DNA from 2 places in the Kitasatospora sp. NPDC048722 genome. Region 1 is predicted to be linked to the other one. Evidence: riboswitches for the same ligand, from Rfam matches in the RefSeq annotation. Region 1 holds a riboswitch; the other holds the start of a gene.

The links. A riboswitch is a leader RNA that binds a small molecule or an ion and turns the genes downstream of it on or off. The one in region 1 is predicted to bind cobalamin.
Region 2: linked by a shared signal. The riboswitch ahead of AB0C76_RS21095 (HoxN/HupN/NixA family nickel/cobalt transporter) and the one ahead of AB0C76_RS07365 (cobalamin biosynthesis protein) in region 1 are both predicted to bind cobalamin.

Annotation. Positions count from the first base shown of each region.
Region 1 covers NZ_JBEZGX010000006.1:116,965-126,273, forward strand. Annotated here, with positions in the region: gene AB0C76_RS07360 (cobyric acid synthase) at 1-1,363, opposite strand, end outside; gene AB0C76_RS07365 (cobalamin biosynthesis protein) at 1,360-2,322, opposite strand; cobalamin riboswitch at 2,424-2,600, opposite strand; gene AB0C76_RS07370 (helix-turn-helix transcriptional regulator) at 2,876-3,544, shown strand; gene AB0C76_RS07375 (hypothetical protein) at 3,682-4,770, shown strand; gene AB0C76_RS07380 (hypothetical protein) at 5,432-6,754, shown strand; gene AB0C76_RS07385 (CDP-alcohol phosphatidyltransferase family protein) at 6,829-7,653, opposite strand; gene AB0C76_RS07390 (phosphatidylserine decarboxylase) at 7,694-8,386, opposite strand; gene AB0C76_RS07395 (acyl-CoA dehydrogenase family protein) at 8,866-9,309, opposite strand, start outside.
Region 2 covers NZ_JBEZGX010000027.1:95,114-104,422, reverse strand. Annotated here, with positions in the region: gene aroC (chorismate synthase) at 1-104, shown strand, start outside; gene AB0C76_RS21135 (shikimate kinase) at 101-622, shown strand; gene aroB (3-dehydroquinate synthase) at 615-1,703, shown strand; gene aroQ (type II 3-dehydroquinate dehydratase) at 1,712-2,140, shown strand; gene AB0C76_RS21120 (AAA family ATPase) at 2,279-3,118, shown strand; gene AB0C76_RS21115 (DNA-formamidopyrimidine glycosylase family protein) at 3,215-4,024, shown strand; gene AB0C76_RS21110 (AAA family ATPase) at 4,092-6,086, shown strand; gene AB0C76_RS21105 (hypothetical protein) at 6,096-7,769, opposite strand; gene AB0C76_RS21100 (metalloregulator ArsR/SmtB family transcription factor) at 7,822-8,205, opposite strand; cobalamin riboswitch at 8,288-8,480, shown strand; gene AB0C76_RS21095 (HoxN/HupN/NixA family nickel/cobalt transporter) at 8,513-9,309, shown strand, end outside.

The DNA of each region.
Region 1 (9,309 bases):
CGAACGAGGTGTCCGGTGCCGGGACGAACGCGCGGCCCGCCAGCGCGGCCACCTCGCGCAGGAACTCCCGGCGGAACCCGTCGTTCTCCAGCGCGCCGTGCCAGGTGGTGCCCCACACCGAGCCCACCCGGCACCCGTCGAGGAAGGGCTCGCCTCCCTCGACCGCGACCACCCCGTGGTGGATCTCGTAGCCCTCGACCCGCTGCCCGTACGCCTCGCCGACCGGCCGGGCGAGCACCTTCTCCACGCCGAACCGCACGTGCGTCGGCAGCAGGCCGAGCGCGTCGACGGCACCGGCCTTGGACTCGACGTCGTCGACGATCGAGCCCGCCAGCATCTGGTAGCCGCCGCAGACCCCGAGGACGGGCTTCCCGGCCGCCGCCCGCGCCCGCAGCGCCGGTTCCAGCCCGCGCTCGCGCAGCCAGGCGAGGTCGGCCACGGTGGCCCGGGTGCCGGGCAGCACGACGAGGTCGGCGTCGGCGAGTTCCTCCGGCCTGGTCGCCCAGCGGACGAGGACGCCGGGCTCCTGCGCCAGCGCGTCCAGGTCGGTGAAGTTCGACAGCCGCGGGAAGCGCACCACGGCCACCCGCAGCACGTCCGCCCCGAGCGGCCCGCGCCCGTCGACCCGGTCCACGACCGTCGACAGGTCCAGGGAGTCCTCGGCGTCCAGCCACAGCCCCGGCAGCATCGGCAGCGTGCCGAGCACCGGACGGCCGGTCAGGCCGTGCAGCATCTCCAGGCCGGGCGCCAGCAGCCGGGCGTCCCCGCGGAACTTGTTGACGAACCAGCCGGCCACGTGCCGCTGGTCCTCCTCGGACAGCAGCGCCAGTGTCCCGAACATCGCCGCGAACACGCCGCCGCGGTCGATGTCGCCGACCACCACGACGGGCAACCGGGCGGCCGTCGCCAGGCCCATGTTGGCGATGTCCCGGTCGCGCAGGTTGATCTCGGCGGGCGAGCCCGCGCCCTCGCACACCACCACGTCGTACCGCCGGCGCAGGTCCGCCAGGCACTCCAGGGCGCGCTCCAGCAGGACGGGCTTGCGCTCGCGGTAGTCCAGCGCGCCCACCTCGGCGACCGGCCTGCCCAGCAGCACCACCTGGCTGCGGCCGTCCGCGCCGGGCTTGAGCAGCACCGGGTTCATCGCCGCCTCCGGCTCCACCCGGGCGGCCTGGGCCTGCATCGCCTGGGCGCGGCCGATCTCGGCGCCGTCGGCCGTCACGAAGGAGTTCAGTGACATGTTCTGCGCCTTGAACGGCGCCACCCGGACGCCACGGCGGGCCAGCCAGCGGCAGATGCCCGCCGTGACGACGCTCTTGCCCGCGTCCGAGGTCGTCCCCGCGACCAGCAGCGCGTTGGTCATGCCCTTCCCCTCCTCAGCAGCGATCGCAGCAGGACGTGCCCCGCGACCGTCGTACCCAGTGCCAGCGCGCCCACCCGCCGCGACAGCGCGCAGGCCCGCTCGATGTCGTCCACCGTCACCGGCCGCAGCTCCGCGCCCAGCACCGGCCGGTGCTCGACGCGCTCGCCGTACCGCAGCGTGCCGCCCAGCCGCACGCCCACGGCGCCCGCGAACGCCGACTCGGCCTGCCCCGCGTTCGGGCTCGGGTGCGCCGAACCGTCCCGCCGCCACACCCGCCAGGCGGTCCGCGGCTGCGGCGCGGCGGCCACCGTGAGCAGCGCCGTCAGCCGGGCGCCGGGCCAGCCCGCCACGTCGTCCAGCCGGGCCGAGGCCCAGCCGAACCGGGCGTGGCGCGGCGAGCGGTGGCCCACCATCGCGTCCAGCGTGTTGACGGCGCGGAAGGCCAGCAGGCCGGGCGTGCCGGCGAGCGCGCCCCAGGCCAGCGCGTTCACGACGGCGTCCGCGGTGTTCTCGGCCACCGACTCCACGACGGCGCGGGCGATCTGCTGCCCGTCCAGTGCGCTCGGGTCGCGCCCGCACAGGTGCGGCAGCCGCTCCCGGGCGGCGGGCAGGTCGCCCGCGGCCAGCGCCCGGCCGATCGTGCGCGCCTCCCGGGTCAGCGAGGTGCCGCCGAGCACCGTCCAGGTCGCGGCGGCGGCCAGCGCGGCCCGCCCCAGCGGCCTGCGGCCGGCCGTCCGCTCCAGCACCACCGCGCCCGCCGCGACGGCGCCCACGCAGAGCGCCGTGTACGCGGCCCCGGCGGCCCGGTCGTCGCGCCACATCCGGCGCTCCAGGCGGGTCGCCGCACCGCCGAAGACGGCCACCGGGTGGCCGCGGCGGGGGTCGGCGTAGCGGGCGTCCGCCAGGTAGCCCGCGACGGCGCCGACCGCGAACGCGGCGGCGCTGGTCAGCGGGCGCACGACGGCGGGGGACAGGGGAGGGCTCGGCGGGTCGGGGCAGCCTGCATCGCGTGCGAGTCCTCACTCAGGGTCCGCGCCCTGGATCGACGTACCGGGGGCGAGAGTCTCCTGGCTTCCGGGTCGAACGCACCTCCGGAGCCTTCCGGCAGCCCGTCAGCGAAGACTGACGGTCCGCCTGTGGGCCCCTCCTGCCCGTCGGCGGGCAAGGAGGGAATCGTTCCGGCCGTGCTCCCCGGTGACAGTGGCGGGACCGCGCCGGACTCGCACCGGCTTCCTCTGCATGCCTCCGTTTGGCCCTGGGATCCCATCACGCGGCCGAACCGGGAGTCAACCGAGGTCACGGAGGGGTTGGTCACACGCGGGAGGCCCGGCGCGCGCCCCCGAACGCCCCGTCACTACCTCCGAGTACGGCCGCCGCAGGAGCATGACATCTCGTGCGATCCTCCAGCGGTGCGCGCGCGCCTCCCGCGGCGCTTCGTGCGTTCGGCGGCTGGGGGGCCCGTTCGTACCGGCCCTAGCGTTCGTTCACATGCGACGAAGACAGCCTCCCGCCTTGTCCCCGGTGCCGTTCTCGCCCGCCGCGGCCCGCGCCCACCGCGCCGGGCTCGGCCTGACCCCCGGACAGGTCGCCCGCGGCATGGCCGCGCACGGCGTCCGGCTGCTGCCCACGCACGTCATCGCCTGGGAGAGCGGAGAGCTGCGCCCCACCGAGGAGGAGTTCATCGCCCTCGCGCGCGCCCTGTGGTGCCCGCCCGCCCAGCTCATGGGCACCCGCCCGGCCCTCCTGCGCGACCACCGCGTGGCCCGCGAACTGAGCCAGGACACCGCCGCCCGTCGCATCGGCGTCGCCCTGCGCGTCTACCAGGAGGCCGAACTCACCGGGACGTGGGACGGCGACGAGGAGCGGACGCACGCGCTCGCCCAGGTGCTCGGACTGCGGCTCACCGAACTCGTGGAGGTCACGGGCCGCGGCGCCGAGCTCGACCAGCGGCTGCGCAGGTGCGTGGACGGGCGCTGGCAGCCCCACCTGCGGGCGGTCGCGCGGCTCGTGCCGGTCCACGAGGACGACCTCGCGGCCGTCCTGACGGCCCTGCACCAGGAGCACCAGGTCTCCTCCCCGCACTGGGGTGCCGCGACGCCCACCCTCCCCCCGCGCGACCGCCCCCTGGCGCCGCGCTTCTGGGAACTCCTCGGCCGCATCCAAACGGAGATCCCGGTCTGACCCCGCCCCGTCCCCCGTCTCCCCCCCGTCCCCCGTACAGCCCATCCCGCCTGGCCGCCGCCCCCACCCGCCAGTGAACTTGTCCCCAGCAGACTCACAGAGCGGGGAGCGATATGCGTTGGGGAACCGCAGCCGCCGTGGCAGCGGCCGCCGTCGGCACCGGGGTCGCCGTGCTGGTCGTCGGCCGGCGGGCGTCCGAGCGGCTGGTGCGGCCGGAGACCGCCGTGCCGGAGTCCGGACCCGTCCTGGTGCAGAGCCTCGCCGCCGGCCGGATCACCTTCAACCGGACGCCCTCGGCCCTCCACCCCGGCCGCTGGGCGCTGGAGTGGGACGGCGACGGCCACGCCGTCGTCGACGACATCCTGCACAGCGACGAACAGGGCGTCACCCGCCGCCTGGTCCGCGCCGACCGGGGCACCCTGACGCCCGGCACCGAGGTCCGGTTCACCCCGCGCGTGCACCTCGGCGACCCGACGACCTCCCTCGGCCTCCCGTTCACCGAGACCGCCGTCGCCGGCGAGCTGGGCGCGATGCCCGCCTGGCGCCTGGACGGCAAGCGCGGCACCTGGGTGGTCCTCGTGCACGGCCCCGGCGCCGACCGCTCCCAGACGCTCCCCGTGCTGCCCGTCCTCCAGCGCCTCGCGCTGCCCGCCCTCGCCGTCACCTACCGCGGCGACCAGGGCGCCCCCGCCTCGCCGGACGGGCTCAGCCACTTCGGTGAGACCGAGTGGCGCGACGTGGAGTCGGCCGTGCGGCTCGCCCTCGACAGCGGCGCCGGCCGGGTGATCCTCTACGGCTGGTCGGTGGGCGCCACGATGTGCCTGCACGCCGCGGCCCGTTCGGCCTGGTCGGGGGCGATCGCCGGGATCGTCCTGGACTCGCCGGTGCTCGACCTGCCCGCCACCGCCCGCCGCGACGCGGTCCGGGCCGGCCACACCAGGCCGGTCGCGGAGCTCGGCGCGCTGGCCGCGGAGGGCCGCACCGGGGTCGACCTGGCCGACTTCGCGCGCCTCGTCGAGGGCGCCGACCTGCGCGTGCCGACCCTCGTCCTGCACAGCCCGGACGACCCGATCGCGCCCTTCCGGGCCGCCCGGCACCTCGCCACGGCCCGCTCCGACGTCGTCAGCCTCCAGGCCTTCCCGGGCGCGGACCACGCGGCCCTGTGGAACTCCGACCCCGCGCACTACTCGGAACTCCTCCGGCGCTGGCTCACCCCCCTCCTCTGACCCGGACCGGCAGCCGTTAATCCGGGGCATTCCGGCCGGTCATTCCTGCGCCCGGCCTCCGCTTCCCCTCTTCTCGCATTCCCCCCACCCGTCATCCCGCGCCACCCGGGCACCGGAAGCCGATTCCGCCGGAACGGGAAGTCGACGCGGTCGATTTCCGCCACCGCGTCCGCCGTCGCCGACCTGGCCGATCCGCATCCACCCGGAGCACTCGCGGCGGGCGTGCCCGGTGGGCGCGTTCCCGTCTCCACCCGTCGTCCGCACCGCGCGAGTCGGCCATTCACCCCTCGCCGAAGCCTTTTCCGTATCCGTTCGAACACCCCACGTGACCACCGCAAACGGGCCTGGCATGAGCCCGCCACACGATTCCGGCCAGGCGGTTTGCCGCTGTTGCCCGATCTTGCGGAGGTGCTGCCACAACCCGCCCGCCCGTACGACCAACCGGATGTGACAGAAGGCCGGTGCAAGGGGAAGACTGCTCGACGTGACGTCTCGGAACCCGCGCGACCGTGATGCCCCGCTCCCACCGACGATCGGTACCGGTGCGACGGTGACCCGCCTTCCCGGTACGGCCCACCGGCCCGTCGGGGCCAGGCCGGGCGGGGGCGGCGTACCCCGCCGACGAGGCCCCGCACCCGCCCCCGGCCGCGGCCGGGTCCCCGTGCCGGACGGCTTCCCGGCCCCCGCCGAGCTGGCCCCGCTGGCCCGCCGGATGCTGGTGGACGCCGTCCGGATCGCCCGCTGGGCCGGGGAGCTCGGCGAGGTCGACAAGCGGGGCGAACTGCTCCCCGAGGACGCCCGCGCGGCGGGCCGCGCACTGGCCATGACGGTCGGCGCCGCGGCCAAGGCCTGGGGCCAGGCGCTGCTGGTCGGCCTGGTCGAGGCCCGCGACGGCGGCGCCGGGCCGGGCTGGCGGCTCCACGCCTGGGAGCACGACGACGAGGCCGTGGTGCGCGGCTGGTCCGCGCTGTTCGACGCCTGGACGCTGCTCGCGCCCGTCCCGCCGGCCGCCCTGCGCGGCGTCTTCACGGTGCTGGCCGGCCAGGCCGTGGACCAGGCCCCGCAGCTGCTCTCCTTCCTGCACCTGGTGGACGGCCCGGTCGCCGACAGCGAGCTCCTGGAGCTGCTGCGCCGCGGCCTGGACGAGCGCCGGGTCGGCGGCAGCGGGGGTGCGGGCCTGTCGCCCGTGCCGCACGCCGCCTCCGCGGTGTCGGCGGTCCGCGGCACCTGCCGCGAGCCGCAGATCGACACCCCGGCCGCGCCCGCGGACGTCGCCGCCGTCCTGGACTGGATGCTGGACGGCCTCGCGGCCGTCGGTGCCGTCGTGCGCAGGAACGACGCCGCCGAACTGTCGCCGCTCGGGCACTGGGCGGTGCGGGCGAAGCTGGAGGAGATCTGCACGGTCGCCCAGACCGCGGCCGGCCACATCGAGCAGAGCGCCTACGAGCTGCTGAACGCCTGCGCCGACTACTCGCCGGGCCCGGCCCGGGCCGAGTACCGCGCCTGGGTGGCGGCCCGCCCGGCGGACCGCGCCGTGGCCGAGCTGCTGGACGCCGCCCAGGGCGACGACGCGCTCGTGCGCGGCCTGGCCTTCGAAGCGCTGCGGGTGGCCGGGGGCACGGCCGAGCAGGCGGTGCGCGCGGCCGTGGACGAGCCGGTGCTGCGCCCGTACGCGCTGCTGTGGCTCGCGGAGCAGTCGGACGAGGGCGTGTCCCCGGCCGACGTGCTGGGTGCCGAGGACGCGGCCTGGCTCTGGGTGGACACGGCGGCCGCGGTGCTGGACCACGGCGAGACCGAGCTGCTGGTCGGCCACGTGGAGGGCGCCTCGGCGGGCGACCCGGTGCGGCTGTTCGCCCGGGCCCGGCAGTCGGGGCACCCGCGGGCGGCCTCGGTGCTGACGGCGGTGTCGGGCGTGCACCCGGACCCGGGCGTGGCCAGGGCGGCCCGCCGCTCGGCGTTCAGCGTCCACACCGGCGGGGCGTGAGCGCCCGGAGGCGAGAACGAGGAAGGGGCCCGGATCCGCAGTGGATCCGGGCCCCTTCGTCATGCGCGGGAGGCTCAGCCGAGCCGCGACTCCGCCCGCCGGGCGCGGACGTCGCCGACCTTCTGGCCGACCTTGCGCCGGATGACCAGCAGCGGCGCCATGGCCGCGAGCGCGATCTGGGCGAAGGCGCCGACGTGCAGGAGCGCGTTGCCGCCCGGCAGGCCGGTGGCCCACGCGGCCAGGCAGCCGATGGAGACCACGATCCAGCACAGCGTGGCGGTGGCCAGCAGGCCCTGCGGCTTCGGGTACTCGATCCGGCTGACCATCAGGTACGCGGCGCCGAAGATGGCGAGCAGACCGGGCAGGAACGGCGGGTCGAGCAGCACGATCGCGATGACCGTCATGGCGCCCATCGGGCAGGGCATGCCCTGGAACACCCCGGGCCGCATCTTCACGGCCGAGAAGCGGGCCAGTCGCAGGACCACCGCGAGCAGCACGGTCAGCGCGATCAGCGCGGACAGCGGCCGGTTGGAGCCCTGCGAGACCATGCCCCAGACCGCGACGAAGTAGGCCGGCGCGATGCCGAAGCTGATCAGGTCGGCCAGGTTGTCGAGTTCGGCGCCCAGGGCGGAGGAACGCAGCTTGCGCGCCACCAGGCCGTCGAAGAGGTCGCACATCGAGCCGATCAGCAGCAGCGTCACCGCGGTGGCGGCGCTGTGCCGGTCCGGAGCGACGTCCGGGTTGGTGATGTGCGGGATCAGGACCCCGGTGGTGATCGAGTAGATCGCCAGGAAGCCGCAGACGGCGTTCCCCAGGGTCAGGAAGTCGGCGGTGGACAGGTGCTGCGGCGAGCGCGGCGCGCGGAGCTCGCGGTCGCGTGCCCAGCGGCGACGGCGCAGCGCCGTCTCCTCGTCGTCCAGGCCGACGATCGTCTCAGGATCAGTCACGGTCAAGGCGTGTCACCCCGGCTGTGGTCTTCTGGCCGACCTCGACGCCGACCTCGACGCCGGCCGGCAGGTAGGTGTCGACCCGGGACCCGAACCGGATCAGGCCGATCCGGTCGCCCTGGGCGACCTTGGTGCCGGCGTCGACGTAGGGCACGATGCGGCGGGCCACGGCCCCCGCGATCTGCACCATCTCGATGTCGCCGAGCTCGGTGTCGAAGTGCCAGACGACCCGCTCGTTCTGGTCGCTGTCCTTGTTGAACGCGGGCACGAACCCGCCCGCGACGTGCTCGACCGACGTCACCGTGCCGGGCAGCGGCGCGCGGTTGACGTGGACGTTGAGCGGGCTCATGAAGATGGCGACCCGGGTGCGGCCGTCCGGCCAGGCGTCGATGCTCTGCACCACGCCGTCGGCGGGGGAGATCACTCTGCCCGTGCCGATCTCACGCTCGGGGTCGCGGAAGAACCACAGCATGCCCGCGCCGAGCGCGCAGGCCGGTACCGCCGCCAGGGCCCACTTGCCGCTGCGCCGGGTGAGGGCGGTGGTCACGGCGGCCGTGGCGAGGGTGGGGACGAACCAGGGGGTGGCTCCGCGCGCGATGGTCACGCGGGGTCGCCGACCGGCCGTCGTGGCTGCGAGGGCATCGCGGTCCGTGACGGAGGTGTGAGGGGACGGGCTGATGGGCATCGAAGACCTTTGTCGCGGGGGATCATGGCCGCTGGACGGGGGCCACCGCGGGATCGGGTAAGAGAGGGACGGCTGCTGTCCCGGTGGATGCTATCGGGAGCACACGGTGGGTGGGCAACCCGCCTGCTCGTTCCGCAGGCGCGAGGTCACGCCTACTCATACGACCGTAGCTCGCCGCCGTCCGGTTCCCAAGGGCCCGGACCGGCCTGGTGACTCTTGTCTCAGCGGGTGTGCCGGGGGAACGCCGCGTCCGAGTCGTCCGCTCCCGGACGCCCCGCGGCGGCGCCGCCACGGCGTGCGGAAGCGGCCGCGGGGCGCGTAGCTGCAGCTCTACGCCCTGCGGCCGCTTCCGGGGCCGTGCCGGGGCCCAGGCGGACCAGGCCGGGGCCGTCGTGGCACGGCGGGATGCCGGGACGGGCCCGCACGCCCGTCGGCCGGCTGTTCAGGGGGCCACCCGTCGGGCCGGGGTGGCCCGGGGGTCACTCGGCGATCCGGTACTCCTCCAGGAGCCGGCGCCCGACGATCATCTTCTGGATCTCCGCAGTTCCTTCACCGATGAGCAGCATCGGGGCCTCGCGGTAGAGGCGCTCGATCTCGTACTCCTTGGAGAAGCCGTAGCCGCCGTGGATGCGGAAGGCGTCCTCGACGACCTCCTTGCAGTACTCGGAGGCGAGGTACTTGGCCATGCCGGCTTCGAGGTCGTTGCGCTCGCCGCCGTCCTTCTTGCGGGCGGCCATGACCATCATCTGGTGGGCGGCCTCGACCTTGGTGGCCATCTCGGCGAGCTTGAACTGGATCGCCTGGTGCTCGGCGATCTTCTTGCCGAAGGTGGAGCGCTGCTGGGCGTAGGAGATGCCGAGCTCGAAGGCACGGCGGGCGACGCCGCAGCCGCGGGCGGCGACGTTGACGCGGCCGACCTCGAC
Region 2 (9,309 bases), on a different contig from region 1:
CGCTGGTGCTGGCCGACGCGGTCAGCGAGAAGTTCGGCGGCGACCACGTCTCGGAGACGCGTCGCAACGTCCAGGGCTACCTCGACCACCTGATCGTCCGATGAACCGGCCCGTGGTCGTGCTGGTCGGCCCGCCCGGCAGTGGCAAGTCCACGGTCGGACGGGCCCTGGCCGAGCGCCTGGGCGTCGGCTTCCGCGACACCGACGCCGACATCGAGGCGCTGGCCGGCAAGCCGATCCCCGAGATCTTCATCGACGAGGGCGAGCCGCACTTCCGCGAGCTGGAGGGCCGCGCGGTGCGCGCGGCCGCCGAGGGCCACGACGGGGTGCTCGCGCTCGGCGGCGGCGCGGTGATGGCCGAGGCCACCCGCGCGCTGCTGCGCGAGCTGCCCGTGGTGTTCCTGGAGGTCCCGCTGGGCGACGCCGTCAAGCGGGTCGGGCTGGACGCCCCGCGGCCGCTGCTGGCCGTCAATCCGCGGGCCCGCTGGCGCGAGCTGATGGACGCCCGCCGCCCCCTCTACCTGGAGGTGGCCACCGCCGTCGTCGACACCGCGGGCCGCACCCCCGAGCAGGTCGCGGACGCCGTACTGGAAGCACTGGAGCTGAAGACCACCCATGACTGACACCGTCAGGATTCACGTCGGCGGCAGTGCCGGCCACGACCCGTACGACGTGCTGATCGGGCACCAGCTGCTCGGCGAGCTGGCGCCGCTGATCGGGGCCCGGGCCAAGCGGGTCGCGCTCATCCACCCCGAGGCGCTGGCCGCCACCGCCGACGCCATCCGCGAGGACCTGGCCGCCGAGGGCTACGAGGCGATCGCGCTCCAGGTGCCCAACGCCGAGGAGGCGAAGAGCGCCGAGGTCGCCGCGTACTGCTGGTCGGTGCTCGGGCAGACCGGGTTCACCCGCAGCGACGTCGTCGTCGGCCTCGGCGGCGGCGCCACCACCGACCTGGCCGGGTTCGTCGCCGCGACCTGGCTGCGGGGCGTGCGCTGGGTGTCGATGCCGACCACGCTGCTCGGCATGGTCGACGCGGCCGTCGGCGGCAAGACCGGCATCAACATCGCCGAGGGCAAGAACATGGTCGGCGCCTTCCACCCGCCGGTGGGCGTCCTGGCCGACCTCGACACGCTGGAGACCGTGCCCAGGCACGACTACGTCTCCGGCCTCGCCGAGGTCATCAAGTGCGGCTTCATCGCCGACCCGGCGATCCTCGATCTGATCGAGGCCGACCCGGAGGGCGCCAAGACGCCGGCCGGACCGCACACCGTCGAGCTGATCCGGCGCGCCATCCAGGTCAAGGCCGACGTGGTCTCCGGCGACCTCAAGGAGTCCGGCCGGCGGGAGATCCTCAACTACGGCCACACCCTCGGCCACGCCATCGAGCGCAACGAGCGCTACAAGTGGCGGCACGGCGCCGCGATCTCCATCGGCATGGTCTACGCCGCCGAACTCGGCCGCCTGGCCGGGCGGCTGGACGACGAGACGGCCGACCGGCACCGCGCCGTGCTGGCTTCGGTGGGCCTGCCGCTGACCTACCGGGCGGACGCCTGGCCGAAGCTGCTGGACGCCATGAAGATCGACAAGAAGTCGCGCGGCGACCTGATCCGCTTCATCGTCCTGGACGGCCTCGGCAAGACCTCCGTCCTGGAGGGCCCCGACCCGTCCCTGCTCGTCGCCGCCTACGCGGAGGTCTCGGCGTGAGCAGGGTCATGGTGCTCAACGGCCCCAACCTCGGGCGCCTCGGCAGCCGTGAGCCGGACGTCTACGGCGCCACCTCGTACGCCGGGCTGGTCGAGCGGTGCACGGCGCTCGGCGCGGAGCTCGGCTTCGAGGTCGAGGTCCACGAGACCAACTCCGAGCAGCAGATGGTCGAGTGGCTGCACGAGGCGGCCGACGGCAAGGTGCCCGTGGTGATCAACCCGGGCGCGTTCACGCACTACTCGTACGCCATGCGGGACGCGGCCGCGCAGCGCACCGCGCCGCTCGTCGAGGTGCACATCTCCAACCCGTACGCGCGCGAGACCTTCCGGCACACCTCGGTCATCGCAGCCGTCGCCTCCGGCACCATCGCCGGGTTCGGGCTCGGCTCGTACGAACTGGCCCTGCGCGCCCTGGCGGAGCAGCTCACGACGCGCTGACGGACGGTCAGCGGAGCGGTCCGGCGTGGTGCGTTCCGGCCGGTCGGAGGGCTGGGAGGGGCGGTGGCCCGGCGGCGGACTGTGCCCGTCGCCGGGCCGCCGTGTAGTGTCCCCGCTGGGAGAAGTCGGGAGGTGACCGTGACGCAGTACGCCGGGGGTGGACAGGTGCCCCCTCGTCCCGTCGCTCCGCCGGTCCGGCCGGCCGCCGGGGCCGTGACGGCCGTTTCGTCCCCCGGGCCGGTGCCGTTCGGCGGGCGCGTTCCGCCGCCGGTTCCCCCTGCGCCGGTGCCCGCTGCCCCGGCTCCGGTTCCGGCTCCCGCGCCCACCGCGCCGATGCCGGCCGGGGCCACCGGGCACTTCGTCCTGCCCTCCGGCGCGCCCGTCCAGCTCCCGGCCCACCCGCCGCAGCGGCACGCGCCCGCCGGGCCGATCGCCGTCCTTCTGATCGGGCCCGCCGGCGCCGGCAAGACCACCGTCGCCCGGTACTGGGCCGAGCGGCGGCACACCCCGACCGCGCACATCAGCCTGGACGACGTCCGGGAGTGGGTGCAGTCCGGCTTCGCCAACCCGCAGTCCGGCTGGAACAACGCCTCCGAGGCCCAGTACCGGCTCGCCCGCCGCACCTGTGGCTTCGCCTGCCGCAACTACCTCGCCAACGGCATCTCCTGCATCATCGACGACGCGGTCTTCCCCGACCGCCCGGCCATCGGCCTCGGAGGCTGGAAGCGGCACATCGGCCCCGGCATGCTGCCCGTCGTGCTGCTGCCCAGCCTCGACTCGGTGCTCGGCCGCAACGCCCGGCGCAGCGGCAACCGGCGGCTCGGCGACGAGGAGGTCGCCCGCATCCACGGACGGATGGCCGGCTGGTACAACTCCGGGCTGCCGATCATCGACAACTCGCACCTGGACGTGGCCGCGACGGCCGCCGAGCTGGACCGGGTGATCCTGGCCCGGCTCACGGGGATGCCGGTCCGCTGAGCCGGCCGGGCCGCCGACCCGCGGGAGCGTGGGGATGTCGGGCGCGGCTGCGATGATGGACGGGTCGAGTTGATCCGTCCCAGGGGAGCCGAGCCCGTGCCGGAAGGCCACATCATCCACCGCCTCGCGGCCGAGAACACCACGGCCTTCGGCGGCCGTCCCGTCCGGGTGTCCAGCCCGCAGGGCCGCTTCGCCGACGACGCCAAGCTGATCGACGGGCAGGTCCTGGTCGGGGCGGAGGCCATCGGCAAGCACCTCTTCCTCGGCTTCGAGGAGGGCGCGTGGGTCCACGTCCACCTCGGCCTCTACGGCGGTTTCGCCTTCGGGGCCGGGCCCGCCCCGGAGCCCGTCGGCCTGATCCGGCTGCGCCTGGAGAACGACGACGCCCACGCCGACCTGCGCGGCCCCAACACCTGCGCGCTGGTCACCGGCGCCGAGAAGGCGGCCGTCGCCGCGCGCCTGGGCCCGGACCCGCTGCGCGCCGACGCAGACCCGGACGCCGCCTGGCGCCGGATATCGGCCAGCCGGACGACGGTCGCGGCCCTGCTGATGGACCAGAAGGTGCTGGCCGGGGTGGGCAACGTCTACCGCGCCGAGGTGCTCTTCCGGCACGGCATCGCCCCGCACCGGGCCGGGCGGGACCTCACCCGGGCCGAATGGGACGCGATCTGGGCGGACCTCGTCGGGCTGATGCGCGAGGGCGTCGGCGCGGGCCGCATCGACACCGTCCGGCCCGAGCACACCCCGGAGGCGATGGGCCGACCGCCGCGCGTGGACGACCACGGCGGCGAGGTCTACGTCTACCGCCGCGCCGCGATGCCCTGCCTGGTCTGCGGCACGGACGTGCGGACGGAGTCGCACGCGGCGCGCAACCTGTTCTGGTGCCCGACCTGCCAGGCGACCTGAGTCGGATTCAGGTGGCGGGGGCCGGCACGCCGTAGGCTGGGCCCGGGCCGGCGGAGGGAGCGGACGGGTGGACGGCTTCGAGGTGTCCAACAGGGTTTCGGGCACGGTGCACGGGAACGTGATCCAGGGCGGAAACGTCACGGTCCACCTGGAGCCGCAGCGCCCGATCCCGCATCAGGTGCGACCGCCCCGCAGGACCTTCGTCAACCGCGAGCGCGAACTCGCCGCTCTCACGGGTGCGCTGGGCCGGGCCGGCCGGGCCGGGCCGGCGATCGTCGTCCTCACCGGTCTGGCCGGCGTCGGCAAGACCGAGCTGGTGGCGAAGTTCGCCACCGAACAGGCGGCGCACTTCCCGGGCGGTGTCCTGTACGCCGACCTCAAGGCCTACCGGCACGGGTCCGCCGTGGACCTCCCCGGGGTGCTGGAGGGCTTCCTGCGGGCCCTCGGGGTCCGTTCGCCGGACGTGGAGGCGGAGCGGTTCGGGGAGTTCCGGACGGCCACCGCCGGGCAGCGCTGCCTGGTCTTCCTCGACAACGTCGAGCACGCCGCCGAGGTCCGCGCTCTGCTGCCGACGAGCGGGCTGCTGGTGGCGGCGGGCCGGCAGCGCCTGGACGCGCTGCGGATGGACGGTGCCGAGGTGCTGCAGCTGGACCGGCTGAACGAGGTGGCCGCCGCCGCCCTGGTGCGCGGCTGGCTGAGTGCCGGGCGCGGCACCGACGGCGAAGTCGCGGCACTGGTGGAGCGGTGTGCGGGCCTGCCACTCGCCCTCAACGCGGTCGGGAGCCAGCTGCTGGGCCGCAGCCGCCTCTCGGTGGGCCAGGTGGTGGCCGAACTAGCGGACTGGGACAGCAAGTTGGCCATTCTGAACAACGACGAGGGGAACCTCCGCCGGACCTACGACCCGGTCTACGAGCGGCTCTCGACGCCGGCCCAGGCGCTCTACCACCTGATCGGCGTGCATCCCGGCCCCTTCGTGTCGGCCGAACTGGCCGGGGCGACCGGCATCGACGACGCGGAGGAGGCCCTGGACGAGCTGTGCGGCGCGCACCTGCTGGACGTCGTGGTCGACGACGGCCCGGAGGAGCTCTTCCAGGCCCACGACGTCGTCCGGACGCACGCCCACGCCTGTGCGCGCGAACTGCCCGGCCGGGCCGAGCTCCTGGCCCGGGTCGTCGCGTACTTCAGGGGGCGGGCGTCGGTGGCGGACCGCGCGATGGGGGCGCGGCTGCGGGTGCAGGAGCCGAGCGGCGACGACCTGCCGGGCTTCGGCTCGTACGGGGCGGCCCTGGAGTGGTTCCAGGCCGAACGGGCCGACCTGCGCGCGGTGGTGGAAGCGGCGGCCGGGCAGGGGTGGCACGGCGAGGTGTGGCGGCTCTGCGAGTCGCTGTGGCCGCTGTACCACGGCCGCAAGCACTACGAGGACCTGATCGCCACCCACCGGCTCGGCGTCGAGTCGGCGCAGTGGGACAACCAGCCCGACGCCGTCGTGCGGATGCGCAACCAGCTCGCCCGCGCCTACTACGAGCGGCGGGAGTTCCCGCTCGCGGCCGAGCAGTTGGCGCTCGCCGCGGAGCAGGTGCCACTGGTGACCGACCGGAGGCTCGCCGGCGTGCTGCACGAGACGGACGGGCTGCTCTGCCTGGCCGACGGGCGGACGGCACGGGCGGTGGAGCGCTTCTCCCTGGCGCTGGAGGAGAACCGGGGCGACGTGCACGGTGAGATCGTCCAGAGCTACAACGTCGCGCAGGCGCTGATCGCGGACGGCCGGGCGGAGGAGGCGCTGACCGTCCTCGACGAGGCTCGCGCGAGGGCCGTCGAGACCGAGGACACCGACATGCTGATGAAGCTGCCGCTGGTGCGCGCCCGGGCGCACCGCGCGTTGGGGCGGCCGGACCTCGCGGTCGCGGACGCCGCCGACTGCGCGCGGCGGGCGGCCGGGCTGAGCCAGTACGCCAAGGAGGCGCAGGCGCACACGCTGCTCGTCGAGCTCGCGGAGGAACTGGGCGACGAGGCGCTCGCGGAGCGCAGCCGGGAGCGTTTGCAGGAACTGAGGGCGCGCTAGGACGTCCTCCTACGGCCCGGTGGTGAACGAGACCCGGGTGCGGTGTTCGCCGGTGCGGATGGTGAGTCCGTGCGCGGGGAGGCCGGCCGGGTCGCCGCCGGTGGTGAGCCAGTGGGCCACGGCGGAGCCGAGGAGCAGCGGGTCGAGGTGGGGTTCGGCGCTGCCCCAGGTCCGTTCGGCGCGGGCTTCCAGGAGCAGGCCGGTGCGCAGCCGGACGAGGTGGCGGGCCGGGCCCAGGGCGGCCACCGCGACGGCGAGGCCGGGGAGTGCGGCGGCGGTGTCGGCGAGCCAGCGTCCGGCGGGGAGTTCGGCGCGCGTCTCCGTCCGGGCGAGGACCTCGGCGGTGTAGCGCAGGGCGTCGCCCGGGTGTTCGTCGGTGAGGGCGTGGAAGCCGCGCGGGGTGTGGTCGTCGGGGTCGAAGGGGTAGCGCCGCAGGCTGACCTCGGTGCCCTCGCTCGCGCCCTCGACGTCGTAGGCGGTCGGGCCTTCGGGGGTGCCGGGGAGGGGGACCGGCTTGGGGTAGGGCGGCAGGAGGGGTTCGTCGTCCGGTTCGTCCAGCCCGTCCAGGAAGGAGTAGAGCAGTGGGCGCAGCACCTCGGCGGACCGGCCGCGGTGGGCGAGGGAGCGGTCGGTGATCGGGCGCAGGGCGGCCGGGTCCTGCTTCTGCAGGGCCTGTTCGAGCTGGGCGGCGAGGTCGCCGTCGGGGTCGAGCGCGGGGGCGGCCTGGCCGAAGGCGTGGGTGGGGGAGTGCGGGTCGAGTTCGGCGGCGCCGGTGGCGACGAGCAGGGTGGGGCGTTCCAGGGCGGCGCCGTAGACGGACACCGAGCCGTGGTCGCCGATCAGGCAGTCGGCGGCGACGAGGGCGGCCTGCCAGCCCTGGTGGGGCGGGACGAGGCGCAGGCCCATCCGAAGGGCGTCGTCGAGCAGGGCCTCGGGGTCGTGCCGGTTCCAGATGTTGGGGTGGAGGACGACGGCGACCGCGTACTCGTCGGCGGGGAGCCGGCGGACGAGGCGCCGGGGCAGGTCGGGGCGGCGGCCGAATAACGAGTGCCCGCTCCAGGTGGAGTTGACGACGACGAGCCGCCGGCCGTCGACGGCGCCGAGGGCGGCCCGGTAGGCGTCGCGCAGGCGCAGGCTGCGGAGCATGCGGTCGAAGCACGGGTCGCCGACGACCTGGGCGACGTCCAGCGCCTCGGGGCAGAAGCCCCGCAGCCGGTCGAGCTGTTCCGGGTGGGAGAGGCCGAGGACGTCGACGAAGACCCGGCCGCGGTGGGTGAGTTCGTTGCGGGAGAGGCCGGCGGCGCTGACGGTGTCGCCGGTGGACTCGGTCACCAGGCGGTTGTAGCCGGCGCCGTGCGGGAGGACGACGAGCCGGGCGTCGAGGCGGTGCATCGAGGAGTGGACGGCGCAGGCGACGGCCAGGTCGAAGCGGCGCCGGACGGCGTCCTCCCAGTCCAGCAGGGTGATGCCGGGCAGGCCGCGCAGGTAGTCGTCGAGGCCGTCGGCGAAGGCGGAGCCGGGGTTGACGGTGGCGTAGCGCTCGATGCCGTCACGGTTCAGGAGCGTGAGGACGTCGAGGACCCGGGTGGCGGAGGTGAGGGTGCGGGCGACCGCCAGCACGCGCGCCCTGACCGGCCGGGTGTTCCAGCGGTCGGCGGGCCAGGCGTGGGGATGGGTCGGCACGCCATGATCGTACTCACCGGGCCCGCTCCCCGTGGTGATTCCGGGGTGCCGGTCAGCCCGCCGCGGCGGCGGGCTCCTCGTGGTCGGCCGCGGCGCACTCGTCGAGCAGGGGGCGCATGCTCTCGTCGACGAGCCGGTAGCGCACGACGCGTCCGTCCTTGTCCCCGGCGACCACGCCGGCCGTCCGCAGCAGCCGCAGGGCCTGTGAGACGGCCGGGTCGCGCATGCCGGTGGCGACGGCGAGGTCGGTGACGGCGAGCGGTCCGGCGCGGTGCAGGGCGAGCAGGATCGCGAGCCGGCCGGGGTCGGAGAGCAGGGAGAACCGCTCGGACCACGAGCGGACGTGCGCGGCGTCACCGATCGCGGCGATGGCCTCGCAGACCCGGTGTCCGTCGATGGTGCGGTGGCCCGCGCGGTCGGCCGGTACGAGATGCATGCAGACATTCTGGCAGCTCACGACCTGTGATCCTGGACACCTGCGCAGGTACGCAGCCTTGCAAGGGTCAGCCCGGGACCCCTACGGTGTTCCCCGCCGTGGTGCTCGGGAAGACCGGTGACGGACCCTCAGGGGTCCCAGTCCGGAGCGGCCCTCGCCACTGTGATCGGGGGAGTCCGCCCGTACCCAGACGCCACTGGGCGCTTCGCGCGCCTGGGAAGGCGGGTACGGGAGCCCCGTCAGCCAGGAGACCGGCCACGGCATCTCACGAACGTCTTTCCACGAGGTGCTGGAGCGTGATCCGACGATGACCCTGCCCGAAACCGCCGCCCCCGAGGCCGCGCCCGCCGTGCTGCCCACCTTCCGGTGGAAGAGAGAGGACACCGTCCGCACCGCCGGACTGATGGGGGTGATCCTGGCCATGCACGTGGTGGCGTTCGGGACCCTCGTCTTCCTGGTGGCGCCGCACAACTACGCCGTCGGCACCCAGGTCTTCGGGGTGGGCCTCGGCATCACGGCGTACACGCTCGGCATGCGGCACGCGTTCGACGCCGACCACATCGCGGTGATCGACAACACCACCCGCAAGCTGATGGCCGACGGCAAGCGGCCGGTCTCGGTGGGCTTCTGGTTCGCCCTCGGGCACTCGTCGATGGTGGTCGTCATGGCCGCCCTGGTCGCGGGCGGCGCGCAGCTGGCGAACACTCTGATGGACGACGAGTCGACCACCCACCAGTGGCTCGGCATGATCGGCACCACCACCTCCGGTGTGTTCCTCTACCTGATCGGCGCCCTCAACCTGGCGGCGCTGCTCGGCATCCTGAAGGTGTTCCGGGCGATGCGCGCCGGGCAGTACGACGAGGCCGAGCTGGAGCAGCACCTCAACGCGCGCGGGTTCATGGCCCGGGTGCTGAACCGGGCGACCCGCTCGATCACCCGGCCCGGCCAGATGTTCCCGGTGGGCATGGTGCTCGGCCTCGGCTTCGACACCGCGACCGAGGTGACCCTGATGGTGATGGCCGGCTCGGGTGCGGCGGCCGGCCTGCCCTGGTACGCGATCGTCTGCCTGCCGCTGCTGTTCGCGGCGGGGATGAGCCTGTTCGA